3 regions of the Bacillus sp. JK74 genome follow, and region 3 is predicted to be linked to each of the others. Evidence: riboswitches for the same ligand, from Rfam matches in the RefSeq annotation. Region 3 holds a riboswitch; each other region holds the start of a gene.
The links. Region 3 has a riboswitch for thiamine pyrophosphate ahead of thiC (phosphomethylpyrimidine synthase ThiC). Riboswitches for the same ligand answer to the same signal wherever they lie in the genome.
Positions count from the first base shown of each region.

Region 1: another riboswitch for thiamine pyrophosphate. It lies ahead of ACWJJ5_RS07680 (ECF transporter S component); the one in region 3 lies ahead of thiC (phosphomethylpyrimidine synthase ThiC).
Region 2: another riboswitch for thiamine pyrophosphate. It lies ahead of ACWJJ5_RS14085 (TIR domain-containing protein); the one in region 3 lies ahead of thiC (phosphomethylpyrimidine synthase ThiC).

Region 1 covers NZ_JBSJQB010000002.1:667,128-670,260, forward strand. Annotated here, with positions in the region: gene ACWJJ5_RS07675 (glycoside hydrolase family 18 protein) at 1-881, opposite strand, end outside; TPP riboswitch at 1,030-1,143, shown strand; gene ACWJJ5_RS07680 (ECF transporter S component) at 1,326-1,925, shown strand; gene ACWJJ5_RS07685 (ABC transporter ATP-binding protein) at 1,912-3,133, shown strand, end outside.
Region 2 covers NZ_JBSJQB010000004.1:168,054-171,186, forward strand. Annotated here, with positions in the region: gene ACWJJ5_RS14070 (flavin-containing monooxygenase) at 1-71, shown strand, start outside; gene ACWJJ5_RS14075 (cupin domain-containing protein) at 420-953, shown strand; gene ACWJJ5_RS14080 (hypothetical protein) at 1,388-1,768, shown strand; TPP riboswitch at 1,883-1,986, shown strand; gene ACWJJ5_RS14085 (TIR domain-containing protein) at 2,064-2,528, shown strand; gene ACWJJ5_RS14090 (thymidylate synthase) at 2,525-3,133, shown strand, end outside.
Region 3 covers NZ_JBSJQB010000002.1:1,082,281-1,085,413, reverse strand. Annotated here, with positions in the region: tRNA gene ACWJJ5_RS09960 (tRNA-Leu) at 22-103, shown strand; gene ACWJJ5_RS09955 (hypothetical protein) at 503-829, shown strand; gene ACWJJ5_RS09950 (Type 1 glutamine amidotransferase-like domain-containing protein) at 915-1,613, shown strand; TPP riboswitch at 1,663-1,773, shown strand; gene thiC (phosphomethylpyrimidine synthase ThiC) at 1,895-3,133, shown strand, end outside.

The sequences.
Region 1 (3,133 bases), 420 kb from region 3:
CTGACCTCTGTTAAAGGCGCCACGGGTCCCGGCTCACTGCCGGCGTGGTGCCAGTCGTACGCCATAATGAACATATAATCGACGACGGCTCCGATTCCGCCGTAATCATATCCCCTCAGCCACGGCACTGCATCACTTGTTTTCGCCGGAACCGATATCGTTAACGCGAGCTGATGCTCTGAAAGCCGGGTTTTTAACTGCCGGAGAAATCCTGTGAAGAGATCCCTGTCAGCTTCTCTGACCCGTTCAAAATCGATATTTACACCGCCGTATCCCTTTCTTACGGTTAAGGAGACGATATTGTTGACGAGATTCGTTCTTGCCGCCGGATTTTGCAGCACTTGATGGGCTAATTCCGGACTGAATCCCCCTTCTGTCAGATTCGTAATGACGGCAAGCGGGCGCACTCTGTTCTGCCATGTGGTTTCTATTGCGGTTCTGTCGTTTAAATCGTTCATGATATCTCCGTTCGGGCCGAAATGATATTCAAACAAAGAAATCGCCGAAGAATACGGCGCAAAATCATTAATGAGCTCTCTATCCGCTTCAGGCGTCCGAATGACATAAAATTGCAGGGTTCCCGCAAGATAGTTAGAGATATCAGGGATCTTCACTTTCATACCCGTCCGCAGCCGGTTCGGCGGAATATCCGGGTTTGCCTGCATCAGCTGCATCTGCGGCACATAAGCCTTACCTGCGATAACGGCATACGTATCATTCGGCTGAACCGTATATTCATTAATGGGGATTAAAAGCGCCTGTCCCGGCACGATATTCGTTTCCTCAAGCCCGTTGACGCTTCTGATGCTGTCAACAGGATATCCGTACTTTCTGCTGATGGAAAATAACGAGTCGCCAGACTGCACTGTATGAACAAACATAGATGTCCTCCGTTTCCTTTTGATCAAAAGGGGTCTTCTTATCTTTATGAATGATCCTCCGGTCCGATTCCAAACTCTGTTCGGAGAAAGGCTGTTTACAAATCAGACATGATCAACTATGATGATGTCATCATAAAAAACTGTATAGGAAACGCACTAGGGGTGCTGTTATCGGCTGAGATAAAACATGCGGCAGGCGTGTTTTGATCCCTTATAACCCGATCTGGATAATACCAGCGTGGGGAAGTGCAGATTGACCGGAGCGCAGGGTTTTTCCCCATGCGTTTTCGTTCTGCTGCTGCATATTCCCTCGGATATGCAGTTTTTTATTTTTCATTAAAAAACGGGGGAGGACACCGCAATATGAAACTTACGATCAATCGTCTTTCGTAAAATCAACTCTTTCATACAAACAACTATCCGATAAGAAAGCAGGAGATCACAATGAAAAATTGGAAAATGAGAGAAATTGTCGTCATGTCCGTCATCAGTGTTGTATTTGCTGTCATTTATTTAGTATCAACTCATGCAAGCAATATAGCGGCAGGATTTTTCGGCAGGATGAGTTATGAACCGATTTACGGTATCTGGTTTATCGTCTCGGTGATTGCCGCGTACATTATTCAAAAACCGGGAGCGGCTCTCGTTTCTGAAATCATCGCCGCGTTTGTGGAGTGCTTACTCGGAAATCCGTCAGGACCGATGGTGATTCTGATCGGGATCGCACAGGGAATCGGTGCGGAAGCGGTCTTTTTAGCGACACGCTGGGGGGTGTATACCCTGCCCGTGCTTCTTTTATCCGGTATGGGGTCTTCTGTGACAAGCTTCATTTATGACTTGTTCGTTTCCGGATACTCTGTTTTGAATCCGGGTTTATTAGCCGTCATGCTTCTCATCCGGCTGGTCTCAGGTGCGCTTCTTGCCGGCCTTCTCGGCAAAGCAATCAGTGATGCGCTGGCTTACACAGGAGTGCTGAACGGCATGGCGCTCGGAAAACAATTCAAGAAGAAAAAGAAACAGGTGAACCAAGATGCAGGCATCTGAACCCCTTCTATCCGCCGGCCGTCTTACCTTTTCTTATGATCAGGATGAAAAGCCGATTTTTCAAAACGTGTCCTTTCAGCTCCGCAAAGGAGAGCGGGCTTTATTGCTCGGGCCGAGCGGATGCGGCAAAAGCTCGCTCGCTCTCTGTTTAAACGGTCTGTACCCGGAAGCATGCGATGGGGTTCAATCGGGAACCGTTTCTTTATACGGAACACCTCTTTCACATCTGACAGAACCCGCCGCCAGATCCATCGGCGTCGTGTTTCAAGATCCGGACCAGCAGTTTTGCATGCTATCGGTTGAAGATGAAATCGCCTTCGGCCTGGAAAATTTGCAATATACAAAAGAAGATATGGACGCAATCATCGATGACGTTTTAGAAAAATTAGAGATCACTCATCTGAAAACGCGAACGATCGCTTCTCTGTCAGGCGGTTCAAAACAAAAAGTGGCGCTTGCCTGTATCATTGCGATGGAACCGAAACTCATTATTTTGGACGAACCGACGGCACAGCTTGATCCATATTCGGCACGTGAATTAGTGCGGCTGATCAAAGATCTTCAAGCAAAAAAAGGCTTCGGCCTTCTCGTTATCGAACATCAGCTTGATCACTGGGCGCCGTGGATGGATAGGACAATTGTCCTTGACGAAACGGGTCAGAAGGTGATGGACGGAGAGACGGACGTTATCTTTGAAACAAAGATTGAAGAGCTGATGCAGCTCGGCATTGCGATTCCGCGTGTAATCTCATTGCAGGAGCACGTCAGCATTCCTTTTACCTTGTGTAAAGAAAATTTGTTTCACGAACCTGTACCATCTCTGCCCCAACCCAGGCCCGTTGCGCTTTCAGCAGAAGACGCGCTGAACGTTCACGGGCTGTCATTCTCAAGAGGAGCTGACGTCATTTTTCAGGATGTGAGCTTTTCCGTAAAAAAAGGGTCAATCACCGCGATTGCCGGCCCTAACGGAACAGGAAAATCCACGCTCCTTTCTGCCGCGGCCAAGCTCATCCGTCCGCTGGGCGGAGACATCAAAATAGGCGGCAGACCGATTGATTCCTATTCTGAAAAAGAGCTGCGGCGACAGATCGGATATGTTTTCCAAAATCCTGAACACCAGTTTGTCACAGATTCCGTCATTCAAGAGCTGATGTTCGGTTTTGAAAGCAACAGAGCCGCAAAGGAGAAAGCTCTTCAGCTGTTAACCC
Region 2 (3,133 bases), on a different contig from region 3:
GAGGTTCAGCGCTGCTTCAAGGTGTAGGAAATGATGCTGAATACATTGTAAAACAAATGAACGGTGGATAGACTGAGGAGAGCAGTAACTTACGGGTTTACTGCTCTTTTTTGTGTTGAATACGTCCAGTTATGTGACTGTGGCTGTTTTAATCGGCTTGTGGAACAGAAAACACAATATCTCTTGGTTGTCGGACTGGTGAGTGCATACCCCGGGCAGGTTCAAGTTTCTCGGCTGCAACAGTATTACCCAAGAGTTACAGGCCTTTGGTATTTTTTATGCAAACGGGTTTTGTGGCCAAAACGATTCTGCTAACTTCAGTCTTTTAGGCTGAACAAGGGAATTCCTTAGTGTGGCACACTCTCATTACAAAACGCATAGGATAATATCACAAAAATTTAAAATTGCGGGGATGAAAAATGTATTATATACCTTTTTCGCATCAATGTTATTATTGTGTGAATGTGCCGATGTATAGCGATGGAAGATCTGTTTATTGGACTGTTCCAAATAACTATGATCCTTCATACGAAGATAGAAACCTTCTCTTGAAAGATTATGGACCAAAACCATTTGTCGTGAATATCAATAAAGCCGCAAAACAAAACAATACGTTCCGTACGGCCCTATGGACAGGAAAGCATTTTCAAATTACTTTGATGAGTCTTGGCATTGGAGAAGATATCGGTTTGGAGATCCATCCTAACGTAGATCAATTCTTACGGATTGAGCAAGGCCGAGGGCTAGTTAAAATGGGCAAGAGTAAAGATCATTTAAGTTTCCGAAGAAATGTCTATGATGATTATGCCATTGTTGTCCCTGCCGGCACGTGGCACAATGTGATTAATACGGGTAATACGCCGTTAAAACTATATTCAATTTACGCTCCTCCCAACCATCCGTTTGGTACAGTTCATGTGACAAAGGCCGATGCAGCGGCTGCGGAAGATTAGTATAGGATTCCAGAGGACTTTGCTGCTGCAAAGACTATAAAAAAATCGTATTGGGACAGCATGATCAAATATAGCGATTGAATGGCTGAAACACAAAATATTAACGTTTCAGCTTGTCATAGTGCAGTTGATGCGATGCTTTATTCCACAACTACTCAACAGCAAATGTGGTTTTTTGTCTGACCATTTTAATTGATTGGCAGTCAGTGAAAATGAATTTGTAATAAATTTATCCTTGCTCCTCCTATAAGCGGCTTTAACAGCCAGGTTTCTGTTTCTCTTCAAACCATTTGCTGATACGGCTTCACGGAAGAAAATGACACGCTTTATTATGATTCATTCATCAATTGACTTCATATTATTTCATTTGATAACATAAAATGGTTATTGTCATTAAAAAAGGATACCCGTTTTTATAAGAAGGAGTCATAACGTTGCTGAAAAGGTTTTTTCTTGTTTTTCTTACGCTGATGATGTCTATATTTGCTGTATTCGCGGCTGCTGAAGAGTCTCCCGGCGATCATGTCATTTCTTTTGACGAGCCTATGATTTTATTGATCTCACTCGGAATCATTTTATGTTTGTTCATTCCGCCATTCGTCATGTCCTTTTTTAGCAGCTTGGTTGTAAGAATCATATCCGGCGTCTATCAATGTTTTATCGTTCTCACGTTTGCGGGCCTCATTCCGATTGGATTTCTGATTCCCCATGGCTTTTTGACAATTCTTGCTGCCGTTCTGGGGACTTTGGTCAGTTCAGCGAGTGTTGCCGTGACCTTATTCGTTGGCAGGAAAAAAGAGGCCGGAAGGTTTTAAAACTAGTGGGTAAGCTGCAAGGAAGGGAAATCCCAGAGATATCCGCAGCGCTTTTTGCCGGTCATTGTTTGACTATTTATATGGAATAGCATAGAATTAAAGTAAATATTTATAAAAAGTCACTAGGGGAGCTTTAATAGCTGAGAAGAGACAATACGTCCTGACCCTTTGAACCTGATTTGGTTAATACCAGCGTAGGGAAGTGAAAAATTAGAGAGATTCTTTATCTTATCTATATTTAAGCCACTTTCCATAGAGGAAAGTGGCTTTATTTATTTTGAAAGGGTGATATGAAGTGGCGACGAAAAAAGTTTTTCTGGCAGGGCCTTTTAAAAGTTTAGTAGATGAGAAAACTGGATTGATGAGTACGTATGAGAGGGGAAAGCTGGAATCATTAATTTCCTTTTTTGAGAATGAAGGATGGCTGGTTCATAATGCTCACAAGCGGGAAGGGTGGGGGAAAGATTTCATGACACCCCTTCAATGCACTAAAATTGATTTTGATGAAATAAGCACTTGCGACCTTTTTGCAGCATTCCCCGGATCACCCGCTTCTCCCGGAACACATATAGAAATTGGATGGGCTTCTGCCTTGAAAAAAAAGATCGTGCTATTTCTAGAAAAGGACAAGGATTATGCTTTCTTAATTCAAGGGTTAAATGCAGTGGCGGATGTTGAGTACATCAGCTATAAAGATACAGATGATTTATTAGAGAACATTAAAAATATCTTTGCAGCATATAAGGCGGAATCTCAATGAGAAAGAGAACTTTTCATGAAGCATATATGGAAACGCTGTATGACATCTATCACAACCCTGAATTTTTCAATTCACCGCGCGGACAAAAAAGCAGAGAACAATTGAACTACCATCTGACTCTGGAAAATCCAATAGAACGTGTCACTTATTTATCCTCAAGAAAAACCAATATCGTGTTTAATTTTGCTGAAGTGTTATGGTATTTATCGGGGAGTAACGACTTAGATTTTATCAGTTATTACAATAAAAAAATGCCTTCATATTCAATGAATAAAAAAACATTAACAGGCACTGCGTATGGGCCTAAAATATTTGAATTCGGAAATGCAAAACTAAATCAATGGAATAGAATAAAAAATCTTTTGACACAAGAAGATATTGATTCAAAAAGGGCATTTATTCAAATATTCGATGCTTCGGAACTCTTCGTTTCAGAAAATATAGATGTTTCCTGCACAATCGGTTTGCAGTTTTTTGTGAGGGAAGGCGAATTATACATGTCTTCTGTCATGCGTGCAAATGATGCTTTTCGCGGGATGATCAGTGATCTTTTCTCATTTACCTTCATGCAGGAATTAATGGCCAGAGAACTGCGTTTAGAAGTC
Region 3 (3,133 bases):
GTTGAACACGACGCATTACATGCCGGTGTGGCGGAATTGGCAGACGCGCACGACTCAAAATCGTGTTCCTTCTGGAGTGCCGGTTCGACCCCGGCCACCGGTATACAAAGGCTTCTACATATTGTAGAAGCCTTTTTTGTTGTATGAAAATATCCTCCAAGGCTTGTGAAAACATGATACCTGCAGCAGGAGGAGCTGGATTCGGCGCACCGTGCTTATATTAAGGAAACACCGATTCGGCCGTGGAGTTTAATCTTTCCGATCGGCTGCTTTTGCTATTAACACTGTTTCTCAGCTGGTGGGGCGGCCATTCAAAAGCGATATGCTTGAGGTCATGTTAATCGCATTATTGGCAGCGGTTATTGCAGCATTAGCTCTTTTTATGTTTCAGCGCTTTCCTGCAGGCGAGCTTGTTACCCATTTTATTAAGGGCGGAAACGAATTGGTCAACGTTATTATTATGTTATCGCTGATTTGAGCCGTAACAGCAGTAGCTGAAAATCTGGGATTCTCGAAATATGTTACTTCTCATTTAACATCATGGATCCCTCATATGTTTATTGCGCCGTCTCTTTTTATACTGGGGGCTGTTATATCCTATTTTATCGGGTCATCCTGGGGGACTTGGGACGCTGGCGGTTCAGTTACATACCAGCTTATTATTAGCGATCGGGGCCGTGTTTGTGAGCGGAACATTTGGTTTGCTTCTCCCCTCAGTGATAATACGGTGTTGGGGATCAATGTTGTGAAGTATGCCCGTTCGAAGCTTGTTCCGGCGATTATCGCCGCGGGGATCTCCGTTATGTTATACGGTGCGTATTTCAGATAATAAATACTTTTTGAAGGCGTTATCCGAAATTGGGATAACGCCTTTTTAATGAGCTGTTATACTTGAGAAAAAAGAGGTGATGACATTGAAGCAGATTATTACAATGGGCGGCGGGGGGTTTTCCATGGAGCCGGATCATCTTGTGCTGGATCAGTATATTTTAGAGCAGTCGGCGCGGTCAAAGCCGAAAGTTTGTTTTTTGCCGACGGCAAGCGGAGATTCGGAGAATTATATCGGCAGGTTTTATCAGGCCTTTCAAAAGCTGCGGTGTGAGCCGGATCACTTGTCGCTGTTTAAACCGCCGGGTTCTGATCTCAGATCCTTTCTCATGAAGAAAGATATTATATATGTCGGCGGCGGAAATACGCGCAATATGCTTGTCTTATGGAAAGAGTGGGGGCTTGACCTTATTCTTCGTGAGGCTTGGGAAAACGGCATCATCTTGGCGGGTCTCAGCGCCGGAGCGGTTTGCTGGTACGAAGAAGGGGTGACGGATTCAGCGGGGGATTTGCGAGAGTTAAGAGCTTTAGGATTTTTGCCGGGCAGCTTTTGTCCGCACTATGACGGAGAAGCGGAGCGCCGGCCGGTGTATCACCGCCTGATTTCCGAAAAGAAACTCAGGGAGGGCTATGCCGCTGATGACGGCGCTGCGCTTCATTATAAAGACGGTCAGCTGTTCCGCGCTGTCTCTTCCCGGGAAACCGCAAAGGGTTATCGGGTTTTTAATACCGAAGAAGGCGTTCGGGAAACAGAGCTTATGACCGTCTCGTTATCTGAATTTTGATAATATGCTTTTTTTTGTACACAACTTATGTTACGATGAGAGCGAAATCAATAGTTACTGGGGGTGCCCGTCTGAGCGGGCTGAGAGAGAAGCGGCGGCTTCTTAACCCTTTGGACCTGATCTGGTTCGTACCAGCGTGGGGAAGTAAAGGTTTTATTATTGTTGATGAAAACAATAATAGTTTCTTTCTGACTGCAAAACCGGGTTCTTCTTTGAACCCGGTTTTTTTGTGCTGGTGCTGAGCTTGGTTCTGTTATTCAAATGATAAAGGAGAGATTTGTATGCAAAATCAATCAGTACAGCAAGCGAACATTTCCATTATGTCGAGCTTTTCCGGCAGTAAAAAGGTTTATGCAGAAGGTTCTTCGCCCGACATACGAGTGCCGATGCGGGAAATCAGCCTTAGTCCGACAACGGGGGCGTTCGGGGAAGAGGAGAATGCGCCGGTCCGTGTTTATGATACGAGCGGACCGTATACAGACCCGGATGTACAGATTGATATTCATGAAGGTCTGGGGGCGCTCCGCACAAAGTGGATTACCGGGCGCGGAGATGTAGAAGAATATAACGGCCGGACCGTGAGACCTGAAGACAACGGCTATAAAAAAGAGGGCCGTGCCGCCGAATACCCCGGCCTGCAGCGGAAACCGCTTCGGGCCAAGCCGGGGAAAAATGTAACACAATTGCATTATGCGAGAAAAGGCATCATTACGCCGGAAATGGAGTTTATCGCAATTCGCGAGCATGTGTCTCCCGAATTTGTCAGAGACGAGGTAGCCAGCGGCCGGGCGATTATTCCTTCTAACGTCAACCACCCGGAAAGCGAGCCGATGATTATCGGCCGGAATTTTCATGTGAAAATTAATGCCAATATCGGCAACTCGGCTGTTACATCTTCTATCGAAGAAGAAGTCGAAAAAATGACGTGGGCGATTCGCTGGGGCGCCGATACGATGATGGACTTATCCACGGGAAAAGACATTCATACGACGCGTGAATGGATTATCCGCAACTGCCCCGTGCCTGTGGGGACGGTGCCGATTTATCAGGCGCTTGAAAAAGTTAATGGCATTGCCGAGGATTTAACGTGGGACATTTATCGTGACACATTGATTGAGCAGGCGGAGCAGGGCGTGGATTATTTCACCATCCATGCCGGCGTATTGCTTCGTTACGTCCCGTTAACGGCTAAACGCACGACGGGAATCGTATCCCGCGGCGGGGCAATTATGGCGCAATGGTGCCTGGCTCATCATCAGGAAAGCTTTCTGTACACGCATTTTGAAGAAATTTGTGAAATCATGAAGACCTATGATATCGCTTTTTCACTTGGTGACGGGCTTCGTCCCGGTTCGATTGCGGATGCCAATGATGAAGCGCAGTTTGCGGAATTGGAGACTCTCGGAGAATTGACGGAGATTGCGTGGAAGCACGATGTGCAAGTGATGATCGAAGGGCCGGGTCATGTGCCGATGCATAAAATTAAGGAAAACATGGACAAACAGCTGGAAATTTGTAAA